DNA from 3 places in the Vibrio sp. THAF64 genome. Region 2 is predicted to be linked to each of the others. Evidence: predicted binding sites of a transcription regulator. Region 2 holds the regulator's gene; each other region holds the start of a gene.
The links. The regulator CRP, encoded in region 2, controls carbon source genes, mostly activating them, when cyclic AMP is high. The targets are predictions, from matches to a motif close to TGTGANNNNNNTCACA.
Positions count from the first base shown of each region.

Region 1 (7,438 bases), on a different replicon from region 2:
TGCCTTAGTATTTAATCAAGATATCAGCTATTGGGATGTGTCCAATGTAACAGACATGTCAGCCATGTTTTATAAGGCGGAAGAATTCAATCAAAATGTTGGCTATTGGGATGTATCAAATGTAACAGACATGTCAGAGGTGTTTGCTTTCGCAAAGTCTTTCGACCAAAATGTTGGCTATTGGGATGTGTCAAATGTAACAAGTATGTCGGGCATGTTTAGTTGTGCCTATGAATTTAACCAAGATATTGGCCGTTGGGATATGTCTAAAGTACGTAACATGGCATCCATGTTTCATACAGCAAAAGCTTTTGATCATGATATTTCTCAGTGGGATACCTCCCAAGTAACGAATATGTCCTGGATGTTTTCACAGGCATTCACGTTTAACCAAAGTATAGCTGATTGGAACACATCAAATGTAACAAATATGTCCTATATGTTTCGCGAAGCAAACGACTTTAATCAGGATATTGGCAATTGGGATACGTCCAAAGTGACCAATATGTCCCATATGTTTCGCGGTGCATCCAACTTTAATCAGGATATTGGCAATTGGGATACGTCCAAAGTGACCGATATGCAATGGATGTTTAACAAAGCATACGACTTTAATCAGGATATTGGCAATTGGGATACGTCCAAAGTAACCGGTATGAAATGGATGTTTCGCGAAGCATATGACTTTAACCAGGACATTAGTCACTGGGATACATCAAGCGTGAAAAACATGGAACTCATGTTTGGTTCGGCAAAGGCATTTTCACAAGACCTGACTAATTGGAATGTGAGCAGTGTGACGGAGCACGCTGTGTTTGCTGAGGGCAGTGCCTTAACAGAAGATCAACTGCCTTACTTCGTTGATTGATCTCTGATCTCTAGTGTTGCTCAAAAACCAGTGTTGGTGATTCAACACTGGTTTTTTGTTTTAGGGCAAGATCAAACTGGCAATGTTAGAAAGACAAAGGCAGCTTCCAGTGAAATTGATAAAACCATAATTTTCACTTCTTTTGTATCCGGTTCCAAAATTCGCAGGTAATCAAAGTTTTCCTACTACTCATGGATTTGTTCATGGACTTATGATGGTGGCCGATCAGTTGGTGACGATAATAAGGAAATAACATGAAAAAAACATTTATTGCCGCAAGTTTGATGATTGCGATGGCGGGTACGGTTCAGGCCGCTGAATGGGGATACAAAGGTGATAAGGGACCTGAACATTGGGGAGACGTTGCAAAAGAGTGTGCGACTGGCAAAAACCAAAGCCCGATTGATATCAAGGATGTGGTTGATGCGGAGCTGATGCCACTGAACATTGAGTATCAGGGCATGGTTACTGGGCTCACTAATAATGGACACACACTTCAAGCGGTTGTTGAGGGGAATAACGCCGTGACAGTAGATGGAGTTGAGTTTAATCTGGCGCAGTTCCACTTCCATACTCCTTCAGAAAACCACATTCGTGGTCAAAACTTTCCATTGGAAGCGCACTTTGTAAATGCGGATAAAGATGGCAACCTAGCGGTCGTCGCTGTGATGTATAACGCTGCACCAGGGGAAAATAACCAGATCACACAGTTGACAGCAACCATGCCTGAGCCAGGTGAAACGGTAAGGTTACAAACGCCTTTTGCTGTAAAAGATATGCTGCCTGCAACAGGGGAGTACTACCGCTTCAATGGTTCTCTGACGACGCCACCTTGCTCTGAAGGCGTACGCTGGTTTGTTCTTAAATCCGCTCAAACATTGACGACGGAACAGGCAAAACAAATGCAGATGGTGATGGGTAACAACAACCGACCAATTCAGAAACAGAACGCTCGTGTCGTTCTAACCAACGATTAAATAATGAGGCCGGGATATCCCGGCCTTTTCAGATGTTGTGGAACAACACTTCCAATCTCAACGTGGCTTTTGCTTCTCCTTCACGCTGAGTATCTTCTTCTCGATTCCAGTTGTACTCTGGTATCACTTCATAGAATAACCACGGCCGCCAGAAGCTCTGGCGATAAGTGATAGAAACATGGGTATTTGGGATGTAATGAAAGGGGCGATTGGTTCCGGTCGTGCTAATTTGATAACTCAGTGCCTGATGGTCTGAAATGTGCTGGTATAAGGTAAACCCAGTGCCTAATTCCCAACCTTTGATATCGTCTTCATAGCTTGCGAATGAACTCCAACGAAACAAAAAATCTGGACTAATGGAATAGTCTAAATCGACTTCTGTAGATTCACCTGTGACACGCTTTCTCTGATAAATCTTTTGTGTCGCTCTGAGGACTATGTCGTCGCTAATTGGGTAGGTGTAGCTAAAGCGACCTTCAATCCCCGGCTTAGCAGTAAGCTTTATATTGAAGCTGGTTCTGGCATTGCTTAGCCAGTCATATCTCATCGCAAGCGTGCTTTCCGCATCACTGGAGTTTTGTGGAAAGAGATCGCGCAGATCATCTTCATCATCGGACTCAAAAACTACCTTGAGGCGCTTTGTGACTTTAGGCAGGTGAAAGCGCGCCTTGAAACGTGTTTTGAACTCATAACCCTTCGCTTCAACATAGGCAAAGTCATTAGTCCAGCGAACGATACTACCCGCGTTAGCGTCTTCATCGGTACGGTCATCGACAAAGAAATTATCAAACCAAACAGCGGGCTCACAAAGACGGGCATTTACATAGCTGAATGCTGAGTCGAGTATGCCTGCGCTGTCTGGTTGACTGTGGCAGGACGAGTAATCAATTTCATCTTCGGCATATGCACTCAATGAAATGGTGCAAGCAAGTAGAAGGCAATAGCGCAATTAGGCTTAATTTATAGGTTAGTTAGTGTAACTTTGAGTATGTCTTGAATCGATAAATCTTGCCAATGTATCAGGCTCAAAAAATGAAAAATGCCAGACAACTCTGGCATTTAACTTAATCAATGATGAGCGCATTAGCTACTTTGGCTAATTTTCGCGTACTGGCGGAGTAAATCCGTTAAGGTTGTGACCCATTCTAGCGCATTAGTTGGTGCCTGTTTAAGGAGTACTTCTACATGTTGGCAATGGACCTCAAGTGGTATTGCCTGTTCGAGGTGAAAGGAAACCGAATAGAAATGCCAAAGGAGCAAGCGTTGCATGCGCAGCGTGTTTTGCTGTTGATTGTCTGATTCGCTGAAAAGGGCAGGCAGTTCACTCAGTGCGATAGCGCTCATCCTCAACATGGCATCAAACTGGGCTTCTTGCAGTTTGTCTTCGGATTCAGTCTCGTCTGCATCGAACGTAAACAGTTCAGTCATTGATTCTTCTGCGATCAGTCGATGGATCATTCGTAGACTCAGTTCTTCCAGCTCTTCTCTAGGGATACTTTGTAGGGAGGAGAGGGTGTAATCGCGTTGCATAGTGATCTCTGGCGTCTGTTTAAGGGCGGGTTATTTTATACCGCTAATGGCATAAATCTAGCTCAAAATAACGCAGATCTTGTTGTGTGCTTATGCGATGCGTCTTTTCAACAGGAGGATAAACAAAACAGCCCCACCAAATGGTGGGGCAATATGTAGTTGTGTTTGCGTTGTTAGCTGCTGACGTTGTTAGAGAATCTGTCTTTGTCACTAGTACGTTAGTTGACACTTTTATAAACCTAGATGCCAAATGGTAAGTTGCCAAACTTTTTGAGTAATTGAATTCGATTACATGTTTGAAAATGTGATCTTGGTTCATGGTTTTATAGCAATGAAGTGCATATATTGGGTTTCTGTACTCAATTTTCGTCTTCTCAATTTAGCCAGTTTCAGAAGAACCTGTTCATAGAGTGAACGTTTGAACGTTTGCGTTAAAATATGTGATGAATATCTCACTCTGTACGCTATACTCTCCGCCCGGTTAAGAGCACTCGCTCTGCCAATACAAGCCGTCACATGGAATGGTGAATGACCCCACGGACCGGACCAGCTATTTTCCAATGCTTGTAGAGGTTATCTTTAATGAATGTCCTATTCGGATTAATCGGTGTTGTGGCACTGTTATTGTGTGCTGTGTTGCTGTCAGAAAGTCGCAAAGCGATCAACTGGAAAACAGTATCTCGCGCGTTGTTACTTCAGGTTGGTTTTGCAGCCTTAGTGTTGTATTTCCCTTGGGGACAAACCGCACTAACCAGTTTAAGTAATGGTGTTTCCAGCCTGTTAGGCTTTGCTGATGAAGGCATTGGATTCTTGTTTGGTGATCTAGCCAATACAGGGTTTATCTTTGCGGTTCGTGTACTTCCTATCATCATTTTCTTTAGTGCGCTTATTTCTGCACTTTATTACCTTGGCATTATGCAAAAGGTTATCGAGTTTATCGGTGGTGGTATTCAAAAGTTCCTAGGAACCAGTAAAGCTGAGTCTCTGGTTGCCACAGGTAATATCTTCCTATCTCAAGGTGAGTCTCCACTTCTTGTTCGACCTTTCCTTTCGCGCATGACTCGCTCTGAACTGTTCGCTGTGATGGCTGGTGGTATGGCTTCTGTAGCCGGTAGTGTACTGGGTGGTTATGCTGGGTTGGGTGTTGAGCTGAAGTACTTGATTGCCGCAAGTTTTATGGCCGCACCAGGCAGCTTGATGATGGCTAAGATCATTGTGCCTGAGCGTGAAACGCCAATCGATCAGTCTGATATTGAAATGGACAAAGCGCAAGACAGCAACGTAATTGACGCCCTGGCAAGCGGTGCGATGAACGGTATGAAGGTCGCTGTCGCCGTCGGTACAATGCTGATCGCGTTCGTGAGTGTTATCGCCATGGTCAACACGGGTCTGGAGAGTTTGGGTGAAGTAGCAGGTTTTAGCGGAATTACTCTGCAAACCTTGTTTGGCTACCTATTTTCTCCTCTGGCATGGGTGATTGGTGTACCGGCAAATGAAATGCTGATGGCGGGTTCTTACATTGGCCAGAAAATTGTGATGAATGAGTTTGTTGCTTTCATCGACTTTGTTGAGCACAAAGCGCTGCTATCTGAACATACTCAAGTGATCGTCACGTTTGCACTGTGTGGCTTTGCTAACATCGGTTCAATTGCTATTCAGCTTGGCTCTATCGGCGTGATTGCGCCAGAGCGTCGCTCTGAAGTTGCCAATCTCGGTATCAAAGCGGTGCTTGCAGGTACGTTAGCGAACCTTATGAGTGCTTGTTTAGCTGGTATTTTTATCCTGCTGTAATGCTTGTTTAAGTTCCAAACTAAAAGCCCGAATAGGAAACTATTCGGGCTTTTTTGTCGTAGTAAACAAAAAACGCTTAAGGATGCATTATGAACAAAGCAACATCGTCAACTTCAATTATGTTTAGATTGGGTTACTTAGGGCTATTGCCGTTCGCGTTGAGCCTAATTTGTATCGTCACTGGTGCGAGTCTTTTCGGGCTCACAGGCGAAGAAATGTTTATCTCATACAGTGTGGTGATCTTGAGTTTCTTATCAGGGGTGCTCTGGGGTAATGGCATTGACCATTCTGTAGACAAAATCAGTCGCAACGCGCTTTTACTCAGTAACTTGTTTGCTGTTATGACATGGGGCGTCTTATTGCTTTCACGTCAGAATATCGCCTTGGCACTTATATTGTTGGCAATTGGCTATTTTCTGGTTTGGTTTTCAGAAAGAGCGGTCAGAATAGCGGAGAAAGAGCGCAAACCAGCAGGCTACAAGATTCTTAGAGCAAGGCTGACTACTAGTGTTGTTATTATGCACTGCATTGCTCTCATTGCTTAAAAACTGATTTACAGCAAAACCTCTTTGTTTGGAAGGCGTAGGATAAGCGCCAGTATTTTAAAAATCATAATACAAAGAGATACCGCTATGAATGAACTGGTTCAACGTTTTCTGCGCTACGTGACCTTTAACACGCAGTCCAACCCTTCCAACCCCGCATGCCCAAGTAGTGAAGGGCAGATCACTTTTGCCCAATTCCTGAAACAAGAATTGCTGGAACTGGGTTTGAGTGAGGTGTCACTTGATGATAACGGCTATTTGATGGCGAAACTGCCAAGCAATGTTGACTACGATGTCCCGGCTATTGGCTTTGTGGCTCATATGGACACTGCACCTGATGCGTCAGGAAAAAACGTCAAACCTCAGATTGTTGAGGATTATCAGGGTGGCGATATTGCATTAGGTAAGGGGGACGAAGTACTGTCCCCAGTTCAGTACCCTGATCTACGTAGGCTTCTTGGCCACAACCTGATCACGACGGATGGAACGACACTTCTCGGTGCGGATAACAAAGCCGGTATCGCGGAAATCATTTCCGCCATTGCTGAGTTGAAAACAAATCCAGACATTCCACATGGCGATATTTGTATCGGATTTACTCCGGATGAAGAAATTGGTCGCGGTGCAGATCTGTTTGATGTGGAGAAATTTGGTGCGAAATGGGCCTACACCATTGATGGCGGCCCTGTTGGCGAACTGGAATATGAGAACTTTAATGCAACCAGTGCTGATGTGATCTGCCATGGTGTGAATGTTCATCCTGGAACGGCTAAAAACAAAATGGTGAATGCGATGAATATCGCTGCCCAGTTCCAAATGATGATGCCTGCTGATGAAACACCGGAGGCGACGGAAGGCTATCAGGGTTTCTATCATTTGAAGTCTGCAGAAATGGCTGTAGCACGTTGTGAGCTAGGTTATATCATTCGAGATTTTGAGCGTGATGGGCTAGAGCAACGCAAGGCCTTCATGCAGAGCAAAGTGGACGAGCTTAATGATGCATTGACCAAAGGGCGTGTGGAACTGAAACTGTCAGACAGCTATTTCAATATGAAAGAAATGGTTGAGCCTCATCCACATATTATTGAGCTGGCAAAACAGGCGATGATTGCCTGCGATGTTGAGCCTAAAATTAAGCCAATCCGCGGTGGTACGGATGGAGCAAGATTGTCATTTATGGGCTTGCCTTGTCCGAATATCTTCACAGGCGGCTATAATTTTCATGGTATTCATGAGTTTATTAGCATTGAAGGTATGGAGCAGGCTGTGAAGGTTATTGTGACCTTGTCTGAGAAAACGGCACTTCACTACAGATAAAATTTCGATATGTCCCTGTTATCTCATTGATTATCGTGTACATTTACTATGTATGCTTGATAAACAGAGGTTTCGGGGATGAAAAGGATTTTTTTACTGTTTACACACCTTATTTGTGGTGCAATCGGCTTTGCTGTCGGGATATATGCATTGCCTATTCTTATCCAACCAGATTCTCCCTCAATGAGCTCTGTTGAGAGTGTGACCAATAACGCGGTTTACACTGCAACGTTCCAGCGTGACCGAAAAGACAGTGACTTCCTCCATTGGGGGGAGGGCTCTGTCTCTATTAGCAATGACCAGATTGCTTTTGTTGGTGAATTGGCACCAGGGCCTGATTATAAACTTTACCTATCGCCTCAGTTTATTGAAACTGAAGTCGATTTTAACCAGCAAAAACATACCATGGT
Region 1 covers NZ_CP045356.1:446,480-453,917, reverse strand. Annotated here, with positions in the region: gene FIU99_RS18620 (BspA family leucine-rich repeat surface protein) at 1-868, shown strand, start outside; gene FIU99_RS18615 (carbonic anhydrase) at 1,123-1,845, shown strand; gene FIU99_RS18610 (hypothetical protein) at 1,874-2,758, opposite strand; gene FIU99_RS18605 (hypothetical protein) at 2,929-3,375, opposite strand; gene FIU99_RS18600 (NupC/NupG family nucleoside CNT transporter) at 3,958-5,166, shown strand; gene FIU99_RS18595 (DUF3429 domain-containing protein) at 5,256-5,711, shown strand; gene pepT (peptidase T) at 5,799-7,028, shown strand; gene FIU99_RS18585 (DM13 domain-containing protein) at 7,107-7,438, shown strand, end outside.
Region 1: the regulator CRP is predicted to act here: its motif matches at 3,815-3,830, upstream of FIU99_RS18600 (NupC/NupG family nucleoside CNT transporter).

Region 2 (7,438 bases):
GTCGGGGTAATGCGCATAGAGATCATGCACAGTGACGTGATCAAGCGCGGTTATCTTCTTGATCATGACTTGGTTTGCGACAGAGCTTTGCGATTCAGGGTGAGCATAAATCACCAGCACTTTCGGTTTTTCAGGCGACTCAGTATTTAAATCGTTTACAGCCATTCCGTAAGCAGCCATCCTTTTGTTTTCAATACCTAAGTAGGCGTTAGGTACAATTTTATCGTTATCGGTTTGTTATACGTTGTTGTTAAGCATAACGCAATGATCGACATTTTATCTCATTCCCCCTACTATTCGACGCGACACGAGCAAGAATAAAGCACAAGATTATGATTACCTTTTCTGACATCCAGCTGCTACGTGGCGGCAAGCCACTACTGGATCAAACCTCAGCAACCATTCACCCGGGCGACAAAGTCGGTCTAGTCGGTAAAAACGGCTGTGGTAAATCTACCCTGTTTGCATTAATTAAAGACGAATTATCGATTGATGCAGGCAACTTCAGCAAACCTTCACATTGGGAGCTCGCTTGGGTTGCGCAGGAAACGCCGGCACTGGAACGTCCAGCACTGGAATACGTCATTGATGGTGATCGAGAATACCGCGCATTAGAAGCTCAGCTTCTTCAAGCAGAACAAGCGGATAACGGCACACTGGTGGCTGAACTGCATGGCAAGATTGAGACAATCGGCGGGTACAGTATTCGTGCTCGCGCTGCTGAGCTGCTTGATGGCTTAGGTTTCAGTCAGGAGCAGATGAGCTGGAACCTGACTCAGTTCTCTGGTGGTTGGCGCATGCGTCTCAACCTTGCTCAAGCACTTTTATGTCGCTCAGACTTACTACTGCTCGATGAGCCGACCAACCACTTAGACCTAGATGCGGTTATGTGGCTAGAGCGCTGGCTGCAAAACTACCCGGGGACACTGGTGTTGATCTCACACGATCGCGACTTCCTTGACCCGATCGTTGGTCGGATTATTCATATCGAGAACCAGCAGATGAACGAGTACACTGGTAACTACTCGTCATTCGAAGATCAGCGTGCGCAAAAACTGATCCTGCAACAAGCGCAGTATCAAAAGCAGCAGAAACAAATGGCGCACATGCAGAAGTATATCGACCGTTTCCGCTACAAAGCTTCCAAAGCGCGTCAGGCACAAAGCCGAATTAAAGCGTTAGATCGTTTGGAAAAGGTATTACCTGCTCAATTTGATAACCCATTCAGTTTCGAATTTCGCGATCCTGATTCGCTACCCAATCCCATAATCATGATGGATGAGGTGTCTGCGGGGTATGGTGACAACCTTATCTTGGAAAAAATTCGCCTCAATCTGGTTCCGGGGAGCCGTATTGGTCTGCTTGGCCGAAATGGTGCTGGTAAATCTACGCTGATTAAACTGCTGTCAGGTGAGCTCAACAGTCAAGGAGGCGATCTGACTTACTCGCAAGGGGTTAAGATTGGTTACTTCGCTCAGCACCAACTCGAAACCTTGCACCCTGAGGAAACGCCTCTCCAGCATATGATGCAAATCGCGCCGGATAAGAATGAACTGGAATTGCGTAATTACCTCGGCAGTTTCGGCTTTCAAGGTGATAAAGCATTAGAGAAAGTGGCGCCTTTCTCAGGGGGAGAAAAAGCACGCTTAGTGTTGGCACTGATCGTATGGCAAAAGCCCAACTTGCTGCTGCTCGATGAACCGACCAACCACTTAGACTTGGACATGCGTCAGGCCCTGACTCTCGCACTGCAAACATTTGAAGGGGCGATGGTGATTGTCTCGCACGACCGTTATCTCCTGCGCGCCACAACCGATGATCTTTATTTGGTCCATGATCGTCAGGTAGCACCATTCGATGGCGACCTGAACGATTACTATAAATGGCTGACAGAGCAGCAAAAAGCAGAGCGCCGTGAAGCACAATCTGCCCAGCCAGAAAAGAGCAGCACCCATAGCGCGGCTGCCAAGAAAGAGCAAAAACGCCGCGAAGCAGAATTTCGTAAACAAACCGCTCCGATTCGCAAGACATTGACCAAATTGGAAGCTCAGATGGAAACTTTGGGCACTCAATTAGCGGAAGCAGAGACGCAATTATCTGATAACTCACTGTATGAAGCGGAAAATAAAGCTAAACTTAATCAGGTATTAACCGCCCAGAGCCAAGCCAAAACCGAACTGGAAGACATCGAAATGGAGTGGATGGCACTGCAAGAAGATCTGGAGCAGATGGAACAGGAGTTTACTAGCCAATGAGCTCAAAGCACGTATCAGTATCGCTAACCCTAGAACGCTTATGGCAGTTCAGTCTGCAATATTACAGTGTTCGAGAAGTGAAAGATGCGTGCCTCAATTTACAAAACCAGTTCAAAGGTAATGTTAACCTGCTGCTGCTACTCAAATGGCTTGATGAGCAGCAGGCTGCCTTTCTCGATGAAGACTGGCATAAAGTCGAAGAGTGTCTAGGTCGTTCAGAAACCCTGTTACACAGCTATCGAGACCTACGTCGTAAACTCAAATCCCATGTAACGGATACCCTCTACAGAGAATCCTTACAGTTCGAATTACAACTTGAAAAGCAACAGCAGTCTGATCTGGTCGACTGCATAAACAGTATAGAATTACAGACGAATCAAGCTGAACCGCTGACGTTGAGATATTGTCGTCAGCTTGGCGGAGAACATTTGCACGACGTTTTTGCCCATTCCATCGATGACCTCACCCACTGATAGGCGTTCTTATGACTCAATTTATTGCTGCCAAAGGATTAGCCAATCCTCATCTGCAAACTCTGGCGCCGCGTTTTATTCGTAAGAAAGCGCTGTTTGAACCGCTTTGGCAAACGCTCAGCACACCGGATGGTGATTTTCTCGATCTGGCTTGGAGTGAAGACTGGCAAACCGAGCAAGCTAAGAAAAAGCCTGTGTTTGTCTTGTTTCATGGACTAGAAGGCTGCTTTTACAGTCCTTACGCGAATGGTTTGATGCACGCCTTTTCTCAACATGGCTGGCTGTCCGTGATGATGCATTTTCGCGGCTGCAGCGGTAAGCCTAACCATCGTGCACGAGCGTATCATTCAGGTGAAGTAGAAGATGCACGTTTCTTCCTTGAGCAGCTAAATCAACAGCTACCGAATCAAACTAAAGTCGCGGTAGGAATTTCTCTTGGTGGCAACATGCTGGCTAACTATCTGGCGCAATATAATCAAGAGCCCCTACTTTCTGCAGCGACCATCGTCTCGGCGCCGCTCGATCTATCAGCCTGTTCAGAGCGTATCGAGAAAGGCTTTTCCAAGGTGTACAAAACATACCTGCTCTCATCTTTGAAGAAAAATGCTCTGCGTAAACATCACCTAATTAAAGGCGAGCTCGATGTCTCTTACCAGAGCATTAAGCGTGTCACTAAGCTGTTTGAATTTGACGACTTAATTACCGCTCCTTTACATGGCTTTAAAGACGCACAGGATTACTATCAAAGGTGCTCCGGTATTCATCGACTCAAAGACATTCGCATACCGACACAAATCATTCATGCCAAAGACGACCCTTTCATGACGGATGCCGTCATCCCTAAATACGTCTTGCCATATAACATAGACTACCGACTGTTCGAGCAAGGTGGTCATGTCGGATTTTTAACGGGCAGTGCTCTCAAACCAAGATTCTGGTTAGAAGAAGCGTTACCTGCCTACTATCAAAGTCTGGCGGTTTCTGGATAATAGCCCACCAACTTTCGACCATAAAAGACAGAGGTATTTATGATCGTCCCATGGCAACAAATTGATCCAGAGACACTGGAAAACCTGATTCGTGAATTCGTTCTGCGTGAAGGCACTGACTACGGTGAGATGGAAATTTCCCTGCAAGATAAAGTCGATCAGATTAAGGCTCAGCTTGAATCCGGTGAAGCCGTTGTGGTGTTCTCTGAGCTTCACGAAACTGTCGATATCCAGCTCAAACAAAAGTTCTAACTTTAAAACACAGCATACCGTGCCCTTGCATTAAAGCGTGTTATAGTGACATGCAACAAGGGACAGTTATTTACAGACAAGGTTTGTCATGTCAGCAAAACATCCGATCATTGCCGTCACTGGTTCATCTGGTGCAGGTACTACCACGACATCTGAAGCATTCCGCAAAATGTTCAACATGATGAGCGTTAAGCCCGCTTGGGTAGAAGGTGATAGTTTTCACCGTTTTACTCGCCCAGAGATGGACGTTGAAATTCGTAAGGCCCGTGAACAGGGTCGTCACATTAGTTACTTTGGCCCGCAGGCAAACGACTTCCCAGCGCTTGCTGAATTTTTCCGTAAATACGGTAACGAAGGAACCGGGCAAGTACGCCGTTATCTGCACACGTTTGATGAAGCCGTACCGTACAACCAGATGCCGGGAACCTTTACGCCTTGGCAAGAACTACCAGAGAACTCCGATGTACTGTTTTATGAAGGTCTGCACGGTGGCGTAGTTGATGGCGATGTTAACGTGGCTCAGCATGTCGACTTTCTGATTGGCATGGTACCCATTGTTAACTTGGAATGGATACAAAAGTTCGTTCGAGATACCCGAGATCGTGGTCACTCTCGTGAGGCCGTGATGGATTCTATTGTCCGTTCGATGGACGACTACCTTAACTATATCACTCCCCAGTTCTCGCGAACTCATATCAACTTCCAGCGCGTTCCAACAGTCGACACATCTAACCCACTCAACGCCAAAGGCATACCGAGCCTAGATGAAAGCTTTGTCGTGATTCGCCTGCGCGGAATTAAGAACGTCGATTTCCCTTACCTACTGGCAATGATTGATGGTTCGTTTATGTCTCGCCACAACACGCTCGTGGTACCGGGCGGCAAAATGAGTTTCGCGGTCGAGTTGATTGTTCGCCCGATCTTGCAACAGTTAATCGAAACCGGAAAAATTGGCTAAGACTCGCGTTATAAACACGATTACTTTTCATACCGTGATCATGTGCACATTTTTGCGTACAAAATCGTAAGGTGTACCCGATTAAAATCAAGAAATCGATTTCAAAAAAAGATACTATTTGAAACCGAAACAAAGATGGCTTGCAGCATTTGAAAAGTGCTCTTATCCTAGTAGGTCTTGATTCAAGGCTTAGCTAAAACATGGAAAGCAGCAAGCGTACCCTGCAGAGGAAGTGAGATATTATGGTTCTAGGTAAACCTCAAACCGATCCAACATTAGAGTGGTTCCTTTCACACTGTCATATTCATAAGTACCCGTCAAAAAGCACGCTGATCCACGCGGGCGAAAAAGCAGAGACTCTTTACTACATTGTTAAAGGTTCTGTTGCAGTACTTATCAAAGACGAAGAAGGTAAGGAAATGATCCTTTCTTACCTAAACCAAGGTGACTTTATCGGTGAACTTGGTTTATTCGAAGAAGACCAAGAGCGTACGGCATGGGTTCGTGCGAAATCTCCTTGTGAAGTAGCAGAAATTTCATTCAAGAAATTCCGTCAGCTAATCCAAGTTAACCCTGACATCCTAATGCGCCTGTCTGCACAAATGGCAAGCCGTCTACAGGTAACCAGTCAGAAAGTGGGTGACTTGGCATTCCTAGACGTAACAGGCCGCATCGCGCAAACACTGCTTAACCTGGCAAAACAGCCAGATGCAATGACACACCCAGACGGCATGCAGATCAAGATCACTCGTCAGGAAATCGGTCAGATTGTTGGCTGTTCTCGTGAAACAGTAGGTCGTATCTTGAAGATGCTAGAAGAGCAGAACCTAATTTCTGCCCATGGTAAGACAATCGTTGTTTACGGAACTCGTTAATTTCGATTAACCGCTAAAATTTTAAAAGCCACCAATGGAAACATTGGTGGCTTTTTTGTTTATATCGGATCCAGGAACCGGAAAGGACTTCTCGACTCCATCGGGAGAGAAGCCCGTTCTCGTCTATCTTATCCGTTAGTACTTTCGAAAATCTTGTCAGCAGAAGCAGCAACGAATCCTGGGTAAAGTTCACCGTTACTCATTGGGTAACGCTTAGCAAACTCATAGAAGCCACCAGGAACCATCTCAGTCCCTTCAGTGAAGGTCACTGGTACTTTATCCGCCATGGTAGAAGATTGCTCAAGCAGCACGTCCGGCGAGCCTTTCACTTCACCGCCTGATTCATTGATCGTAAAGCCAGCTTCACGTAGGTGGTCATTAACACCTTTCACTTCTTCAAAAGCGTCCAGCTGATTCACGCTAACCGTAAAGTGGTTAGCACCGTAGCCGTGTGCTGCTAGCCAAGAAGCGTATTCACTCTCTTTTGCCAGCAACTGGTAATCAGCAAAACTCAGATCCCATAAACGCCCACCAGACAAGAACTCATGACCTTTTAGCTTATCGGTGTCCAATTGCTCAACCAGCTTGGCAACGATGGCCTGAAGCTCTGGAGAACACTCGTTCACTTTTAGCTCACTGATAAAAACTTTTGGCTGTTTCGGGTCTGGATGCTCAAAGTGCTTCGCCACTAACTTCTTACTTTCGAACTCGTAATCACCGCACGGCTTATAGCCAGCGTCGATAAACGGTTTGGCCAGTGTCTCAATCCCCAAAGGTGCGACATTAAATGTACGCAGCGCAATGTGGTCATTGATCAATGGCTCATTTTCCTGAAGCAGATGGTGAACTTTATCAGCAGAGGGACATAAGCGTTGAATATAGTCATTCCATAACGACTGGAATAAAACTTGTGGCGTCATAACGCCTCCTTGTTTGGGTTTGTCTACGTTAACGGAGTTATATTTATTGTTTATTTGATTTTATAAATGAGGCTATCTGACCAAATTTGTCCAGAAATCTGATCAGATAGCCTTCAACCTGTGACGTTTAAAAACCTCCCCAAAAAGAGAGGTGGTAAGGGAAACCCTTAAAATATTTTTATAACTCAACACCCGGGCTCAATGTAGCAGGTAGTAGAGTTTCCCCACCTTCCATTGATGCCATTGGGTATGCGCAGTAATCTGCTGCGTAGTAAGCACTTGGGCGTAGGTTACCCGAAGCACCTGGGCCACCGAATGGTGCATCACCGCTTGCGCCAGTTAGCTGACGGTTGCGATTGACGATGCCAGCACGAATGTGGTCAACAAAGTAATCCCACTCGCTATCATCGGTTGAAACCAGACCTGCCGACAAGCCGAAGCGCGTATCGTTTGCCAGTTCAACTGCTTTCTCCAAGCCTTGGTAACGCACCACTTGTAGTAGTGGCCCAAAGTACTCTTCATCTGGCAGATCAGCGATTGGCGTCACATCAATGATGCCCGGAGAAACAAATGCCGCTTCACCCGCTTTCGCTTCTAGCAAGCTCACACCGCCAAGGCTTTGCAAGTTTGTTTGCGCATTAAGAATAAAGTCAGCCGCTGCTTTAGAAATCTGAGGCCCCATAAATGGCGCAGGTTCAGCAAATGGCTGATCAACA
Region 2 covers NZ_CP045355.1:309,190-316,627, reverse strand. Annotated here, with positions in the region: gene kefG (glutathione-regulated potassium-efflux system ancillary protein KefG) at 1-165, opposite strand, end outside; gene FIU99_RS01380 (ABC transporter ATP-binding protein) at 333-2,255, shown strand; gene FIU99_RS01375 (TIGR02444 family protein) at 2,252-2,728, shown strand; gene FIU99_RS01370 (hydrolase) at 2,740-3,717, shown strand; gene FIU99_RS01365 (YheU family protein) at 3,757-3,969, shown strand; gene FIU99_RS01360 (phosphoribulokinase) at 4,058-4,927, shown strand; gene crp (cAMP-activated global transcriptional regulator CRP) at 5,170-5,802, shown strand; gene FIU99_RS01350 (DUF1338 domain-containing protein) at 5,931-6,722, opposite strand; gene astD (succinylglutamate-semialdehyde dehydrogenase) at 6,901-7,438, opposite strand, start outside.

Region 3 (7,438 bases), 230 kb from region 2:
AAGTTTCTTATCTGCTGACAGGCCTGACACTTTTAGGCCCGCTTTTTCAATTTTTGGACGCAGATTGTTGTTCACTTCGTAACGGTGGCGGTGACGTTCATGAATCGTCGCGCTACCGTAGAGTTCACGAGCTTTAGTCCCTTTCTCTAGGTGACATAGCTGCGAACCAAGACGCATCGTACCGCCTAGGTCAGACTTTTCGGTACGTTCTTCAACTTTACCTTCGCCGTCTACCCACTCTGTGATCAAACCTACCACAGGGTACTTCGTCTCTTTGTTAAATTCTGTTGAATGTGCACCTTCCATACCCGCAACGTTACGCGCGTATTCAATCAGTGCCACTTGCATACCCAGACAAATACCTAGGTAAGGAAGCTTGTTTTCACGAGCGTATTGCGCAGCACGGATCTTGCCTTCCACCCCACGATCACCGAAACCACCAGGTACCAAGATAGCATCTAGACCTTCCAGCGCTTCTTCACCTTTGGTTTCTACGTCTTGTGAGTCAACGTACTTAATCTTAACGCTCAAACGGTTCTTCAGACCTGCGTGTTTCAGCGCTTCGTTGACTGACTTGTAAGCATCCGGCAGTTCGATGTACTTACCGACCATACCAATGGTCACTTCTGCCGTTGGGTTTGCTTCTTCATAGATAACCTGTTCCCACTCAGTCAGATCAGCTTCAGGAGCAGAAATACCGAAACGAGAACAAACTAGGTCGTCAAGACCTTGAGATTTGATCAATTGAGGGATCTTGTAGATTGAATCTACGTCCTTCATAGAGATAACCGCTTTTTCTTGCACGTTACAGAAAAGAGCGATCTTCTTACGCTCGTTCGCTGGGATCATGCGATCAGAGCGACAAACAAGAATATCTGGTTGGATACCGATAGACAGCAGCTCTTTAACTGAGTGCTGAGTCGGCTTAGTTTTCACTTCACCTGCTGCGGCAAGGTAAGGAACCAGTGTCAGGTGCATGAACATAGCACGCTCACGGCCTAGCTCTACAGCCAGCTGACGAATTGCTTCCATAAATGGTAGTGATTCAATATCACCAACCGTACCACCCACTTCAACGATAGCAACGTCATGACCTTCAGAACCTGCGATTACGCGGTCTTTGATGGCGTTAGTGATATGAGGGATAACCTGAATCGTTGCGCCTAGGTAATCACCGCGACGCTCTTTGCGTAGAACATCTGCGTAAACACGACCGGCAGTGAAGTTGTTGCGCTTAGTCATCTTGGTGCGAATGAAACGCTCGTAGTGACCAAGGTCTAGGTCAGTTTCTGCGCCATCTTCCGTAACGAACACTTCACCGTGCTGAGTTGGGCTCATTGTGCCCGGATCAACGTTGATGTAAGGGTCAAGCTTCATCATAGTCACTTTAAGACCACGAGCTTCAAGAATAGCGGCAAGAGATGCTGCTGCAATACCTTTACCTAGAGAGGATACAACCCCGCCAGTAACAAAAATGTAATTTGTCGTCATGTTTAACCTGAAATTGGTTGAATGAGGGAAATGGATTTCTTCTGGACGGGAGATAAATATACCAGAAGACCCTTATCGCCACAACGTGAAATCTATCACACTGTAATTTTTTATTTTTTGCTTCAAATCAAATTCGAGCAGCTCGATACACTGGGTTTATTGTTGCGACTCTCGCCGTTTCACCTCATCCCACATGCTATCAAGTTGCTGTAAATCGAAGTCCGTCAACTGCTTACTTTGCTCAGCCACCATCTTCTCAACACTTTTAAATCGACGAGAGAATTTGAGGTTTGCTTTGCTTAATGCCGATTCAGGATTTTGTCCAAGATGACGGCTTAAGTTGACGACCGCAAACAACAAATCCCCAAGCTCAAGCTCTACTTTTTCATCATCGGGGGCAACTTGCAGCGCCTCATCCATGACTTCATCGACCTCTTCGCGCACCTTGCCCACAACCGGACCTAGTGAGTCCCAATCAAAACCAAATTTAGCGCACTTTGTCTGAATTTTGGTCGCTCGTGAAAGGGCCGGGAGCGAACTCGGTATTGAGTCTAGGATACTTTGCTCTTTTTTGCCGACTTCGGCTTTTTCTTTGGCTTTTTCCGCTTCCCAGTTGGCGTTGATTTCTTCGTCCGATTCAAATTCAACATCAGAAAAAACATGGGGGTGACGGCGAGTCAGCTTCTCATTCACTGTGTCAACAACATCTGAGAATTCAAACAGCCCCTGCTCTTTCGCCAGTTGGCTGTAAAAAATCACCTGAAACAACAAATCCCCTAGCTCTTCCTGCAAATTCGGCCAGTCACGATTATGAATCGCATCCACCACTTCGTAGGTTTCCTCAATGGTATGAGGAACAATTGTGTCAAAGCTTTGTTTTAGGTCCCAAGGGCAACCATTCTCAGGGTCACGAAGCTGCGACATTATCGCTTCTAGTCGTTCAATCGGGTGATTCATAATCTTTGTTCCTTTAAACCTATCTAAAGAAAAAGGTGAGCGGTACAACCACTCACCTTTAAAAATTTATTGTCATCCCCAATCGCTCGTTTCACTCTAGGGAATGACTACTCTTTTTTACTAAGTAGTTGGCTCTTCTAACAAGGCAACAAACTTACGAGACTCCTGAACATAGCTTGCCTATGTGATGGAGCGAGTATAGTGAAGTTAACGCTGTTAGAAAGCCAAATACGACGTAAAAACTAGCCGAGGCGTTTTACCGACATAACATCTTTAATCTGTTCAACTCGCTTCGACACACGCTGCAGAATCTCAATGTTAGTGACCTCTAGATCAAAGTCCATAATCGATAGCTGCTTACGGTAATCAACACGGCTCTTCATGCTGGTGACTTTGATTTTCTCGTTGGCAAACAAGGTGGTGATGTCTTTGAGTAGTCCACTACGCTCCATCGCTTCCACACGGACGGTCAGGATGTAAGAACCAACAAAACCACTGCCCCAAACGGTATCGATGATACGCTCTGGAGCGTGATGACGCAGCTCTTCAAGCTGTTCACAGTCGGCGCGGTGAACCGAAATACCTCGACCTTGAGTGATATAACCTGCGATTTCATCCCCTGGAATCGGCTGACAGCAACGCGCAAGGTGCGTCATCAGGTTATCAACCCCTTCCACAACCACTGCGTCTTTCTTAGGACGGCTTTGCGCAGGCGCTTTGGTTTCAGCTTCCTGTAACTTCTCTAGCGCTTGCTGATCTTCTTCCTCGGCAGTGGGCTTATTCACCAAGGCATTAATGTGGTTAATGATCTGGTTGATACGCAAGTCACCACTGCCGACACCAACATACAATTCGTCGGCACTGTTGACGTTAAAGCGCTTCAACGCATACTGCTCGGCGTCTTTCAGTGTCGCGTTGATTTTGGCCAGCTCGGCTTCAAGAATCTCTCGGCCCGCTTCTAGGTTCTTTTCACGTGATTGTTTACGGAACCAAGCATTGATCTTAGCGCGCGCTCGACCAGATGTGACAAATCCCATTGATGGATTCAGCCAGTCACGAGATGGATTCGGCTCTTTAGCCGTGATGATTTCGACCTGATCGCCCATCGTCAGTTTATGGGTAAACGGTACTATACGCCCTGCAACTTTGGCGCCGATACAACGGTGCCCGACTTCTGAGTGAATGTGGTAAGCAAAATCAAGTGGCGTCGCGCCCATAGGCAGGTCGACCACATCGCCACGAGGCGTAAACGCGTAAACGCGATCATCAAATACCTGACTACGTACTTCATCAAGCATTTCGCCGGAATCTGACATTTCTTCCTGCCAATCAAGCAGTTTACGCAGCCAAGTAATTTTCTCGTCGTAGCCACTTCGGCCACCGCCACCTTCTTTGTATTTCCAGTGCGCTGCAACGCCAAGCTCCGAGTCTTCGTGCATGTCTTTAGTACGAATCTGGATCTCGATGGTTTTCCCTTCAGGGCCAAGAATCACAGTGTGGATTGACTGATACCCGTTCGGTTTTGGGTTCGCAACGTAATCATCAAATTCACTTGGTAGGTGTTTGTATTTGGTATGAACAGCGCCTAGTGCTGCATAACAATCCTGAAGTTTGTCGGCGATAATACGAACAGCGCGAACATCAAACAGTTCGTCAAATGCCAGACTCTTCTTCTGCATTTTGCGCCAGATACTGTAAATGTGCTTAGGACGCCCACTTACTTCTGCATTGATGCCTGAAGAGGTAATTTCATTCGAGAGGTCATCCACAAAATCCGTAATGTACTGCTCACGAACGATGCGACGCTCAGAAAGCTGTTTCGCGATCTGTTTATAGGTATCAGGCTGTTGATAACGGAAAGCGTAATCTTCAATTTCCCATTTCAACTGACCAATGCCAAGACGGTTTGCCAGAGGCGCGTAGATGTTTGAACACTCTTTCGCCGCAGCTTGGCGCACTTCGTCCGGGGCTTTCTTTACCTCGATCAGATTACAGATGCGTTCAGCAAGCTTGATGACCACGCAGCGGAAGTCATCGACCATCGCTAATAGCATACGGCGAACATTATCTACTTGAGCCGAGGCAGCGCTGCCTTCCATAGTGACATTGAGCTGTCCCAGTGCCGCCATTTCCTCAACGCCATCAATCAATTTGATCGTTTCTTTGCCGAAATCCTCTTCCAGTGCTTCACGTTCATAAGCCCCACTGGACACCACTGGAAACAACAAAGCAGCCACTAAGGTGGCTTTGTCCATGGAGAGAGTAATGAGAATTTCGATCATTTCACGCCCACGCCATAACAGCAGTGGGCCTTGATCGTTGTCTTGTAGAATGGTTTCACAATGTCGATATACCTCTTTAAGGCGTTTCGACACTTTATTGTCTTGCTCTAGGCTCGCAATCCAATTATCTAGTTCAAACTGTTCGTCTTGATTCAAATGTGCGCTTCTTACCGCAACCATCGTCTTCGTCCTGTAATACTTTTTATCTTCGACCTACCCCGTGTTGAGACTGCTCACCACGGGCTAAGTTCGCATTAATCCTTCACAAAAAGCGCCATTGATTCTAAGTGACTGGTATGGGGGAACATATCTAACATACCCAGTTTCTTTAACTCGAATCCCTGACTTAGCAAGCTCTGAGAATCTCGGGCTAGAGTAGCAGGATTGCAAGAAACATAAACGACTCTTGTCGCACCTAGCGCAGAAACTTGCTCGACAATTCCACTAGCGCCAGCTCGTGCTGGATCGAGCAGTATTTTATCAAACTTTTCTCTCGCCCAGAGCTGACCAGACATATCTTGTTCCAAATTTGCCTGATAAAACTGAGCATTATCAATCTGGTTAACTTGAGCATTATGAGTAGCTTTACTCACCATCTCATCGACCCCTTCAACACCGATAACGCTTTTTACCTGCTTAGCGATAGGGAGGCTGAAGTTCCCTAACCCACAAAACAAATCTAACACTCGATCTTGCTCAGATAACGCCAGCCAATCCAACGCCTGAGTAACCATCTGCGCATTCACTTGTTGATTAACTTGAATGAAATTATTTGGCTCAAACGGGATGTTGACGCCAGTTTCCTGATAAACACCCGCTTCACCTGTTTCAAGCATCAACTGTTCATTGTTTGGCATCAGATAAAGCGTAATCTGATTGAGCTTGGCAAATTCAAGCAGTGCATCATGATCTTTATTGTTCAGTGGCTTGAGGTGGCGCAAAACCAGAATGCGCGTGTTATCTGCTTTCACTAACTCGACATGGCCAATGTTCTCTTGTTGAGAAAAGCGTGATAGCAGCGCATATAAATCAGGCAATAACTCATCCAATTCCGGCGCCAAAACAGGGCAGTGAGTCAGAGTGACGATGTCTTTACTCTGCTTTTTACGGAAACCAAATTTCAGTTGACGCGTTTTTTTATCCACCATGACACTGATGCGAGCGCGGCGACGGTAGCCTTCCGATTCGCCCACTATCGGGGCCTCTAAGTTGAGGCTCTGCCCAGCAAACTTGCTCATCAATTGGCTCAGCGTTTGCTGTTTGTGCATCTGCTGGTGCTCACTACTCAGGTGCTGCATATTACAGCCCCCACATTGCTGATAATGTGGGCAGAAAGGCTCAACTCGTTGTTCACTCGGCGTTTGCACCTTAATCAGCGTCGCTCGTGAGAACTTACTCTTACTTTCGGTCAACTGAGCTAACACTTGCTCTCCCGGCAGTGCCCCTTCAATAAAAATTGGCTTCTTATTTTGATAGGCTATGCCTGCACCGTGATGATCGAGTTTTTCGATTTTCAACGATTGATGCTTAGTGTTGAGTTGAGTTTTCTTTTTCGGTTGGAAGAAACGCGCCATGCTTTGCTCTGTGCCTTTTAACTATTGCTCTGTATTGCTGTCCAGGCGTCACCTTTTCAGGCCTGAATCATTGTCTGAGCCGAACGAGTTTATTATGCTTAAGGATTCGACGGCTTCTTTTATTTGTGGAAGTTATTTTCCCATATCCACACCACGATGTTTAGACAATAATGACAAGATATGGCTTACGCGCCCGCGTTATTACCCTCACACTCGCGCCGACGTTGATCATTGGCCTGTTACTGAGTGCGTTTTTCTCCTTTAATCGCTATCACGACTTGGAAAAGCAGGTCATCAATTCAGGCTTAAGTATTATTGAACCTCTGGCGATTGCCAGCGAAGAGGGACTAAAAAACAACAGCCGCGAATCTGTCCGTCGAATTATCAGTTATGCGCACCGGAAAAACTCAAAGTTTGTTCGCAGTATCGCCGTCTTCGATTACAACCACGATTTATTCGTTACTTCCAACTTTCATCCGAACTTTGAGTCCCTCACCTTTCCACGCAATGAACCTATTCCTCTGCTGGTGACGTCTGATCTTCAGGAGAACACACTGATTTTGCGCGCGCCGATCATTGCCGAGTCCGGTTTGATATCGACGCCTAAAGGGCAAGATACCAATCCAGCCCTTGGCTACATTGCCGTAGAGCTCGACCTCTCTTCCCTGCGCCTGCAACAGTATCAAGAGATTTTCTCTGCGTTTTTAGTACTGCTCTCCGGGTTAGGACTATCAGCGGTGTTTGCTTATCGCCTGATGCATGACGTCACCCGACCGATTTCTCATATGAAGAACATGGTCGACAGAATTCGTCGCGGTCACCTCGATGTTCGAATTGAAGGTAAGATGCATGGTGAGCTTGATTCTCTCAAAAATGGTATCAACGCCATGGCGGTTTCGCTGTCGGAATACCATGTGGAGATGCAACACAGTATCGATCAGGCGACTTCGGACTTACGGGAAACACTCGAACAGCTTGAAATTCAGAACGTTGAATTGGATATTGCGAAGAAACGCGCGCAGGAAGCAGCACGCGTGAAATCCGAGTTCCTTGCCAATATGTCTCATGAGCTTCGCACACCGTTGAATGGCGTGATTGGCTTTACTCGTCAGATGCTCAAAACCAAATTGACCA
Region 3 covers NZ_CP045355.1:542,267-549,704, reverse strand. Annotated here, with positions in the region: gene FIU99_RS02595 (CTP synthase) at 1-1,491, opposite strand, end outside; gene mazG (nucleoside triphosphate pyrophosphohydrolase) at 1,648-2,448, opposite strand; gene relA (GTP diphosphokinase) at 2,691-4,910, opposite strand; gene rlmD (23S rRNA (uracil(1939)-C(5))-methyltransferase RlmD) at 4,985-6,304, opposite strand; gene barA (two-component sensor histidine kinase BarA) at 6,475-7,438, shown strand, end outside.
Region 3: the regulator CRP is predicted to act here: its motif matches at 1,576-1,591, upstream of FIU99_RS02595 (CTP synthase).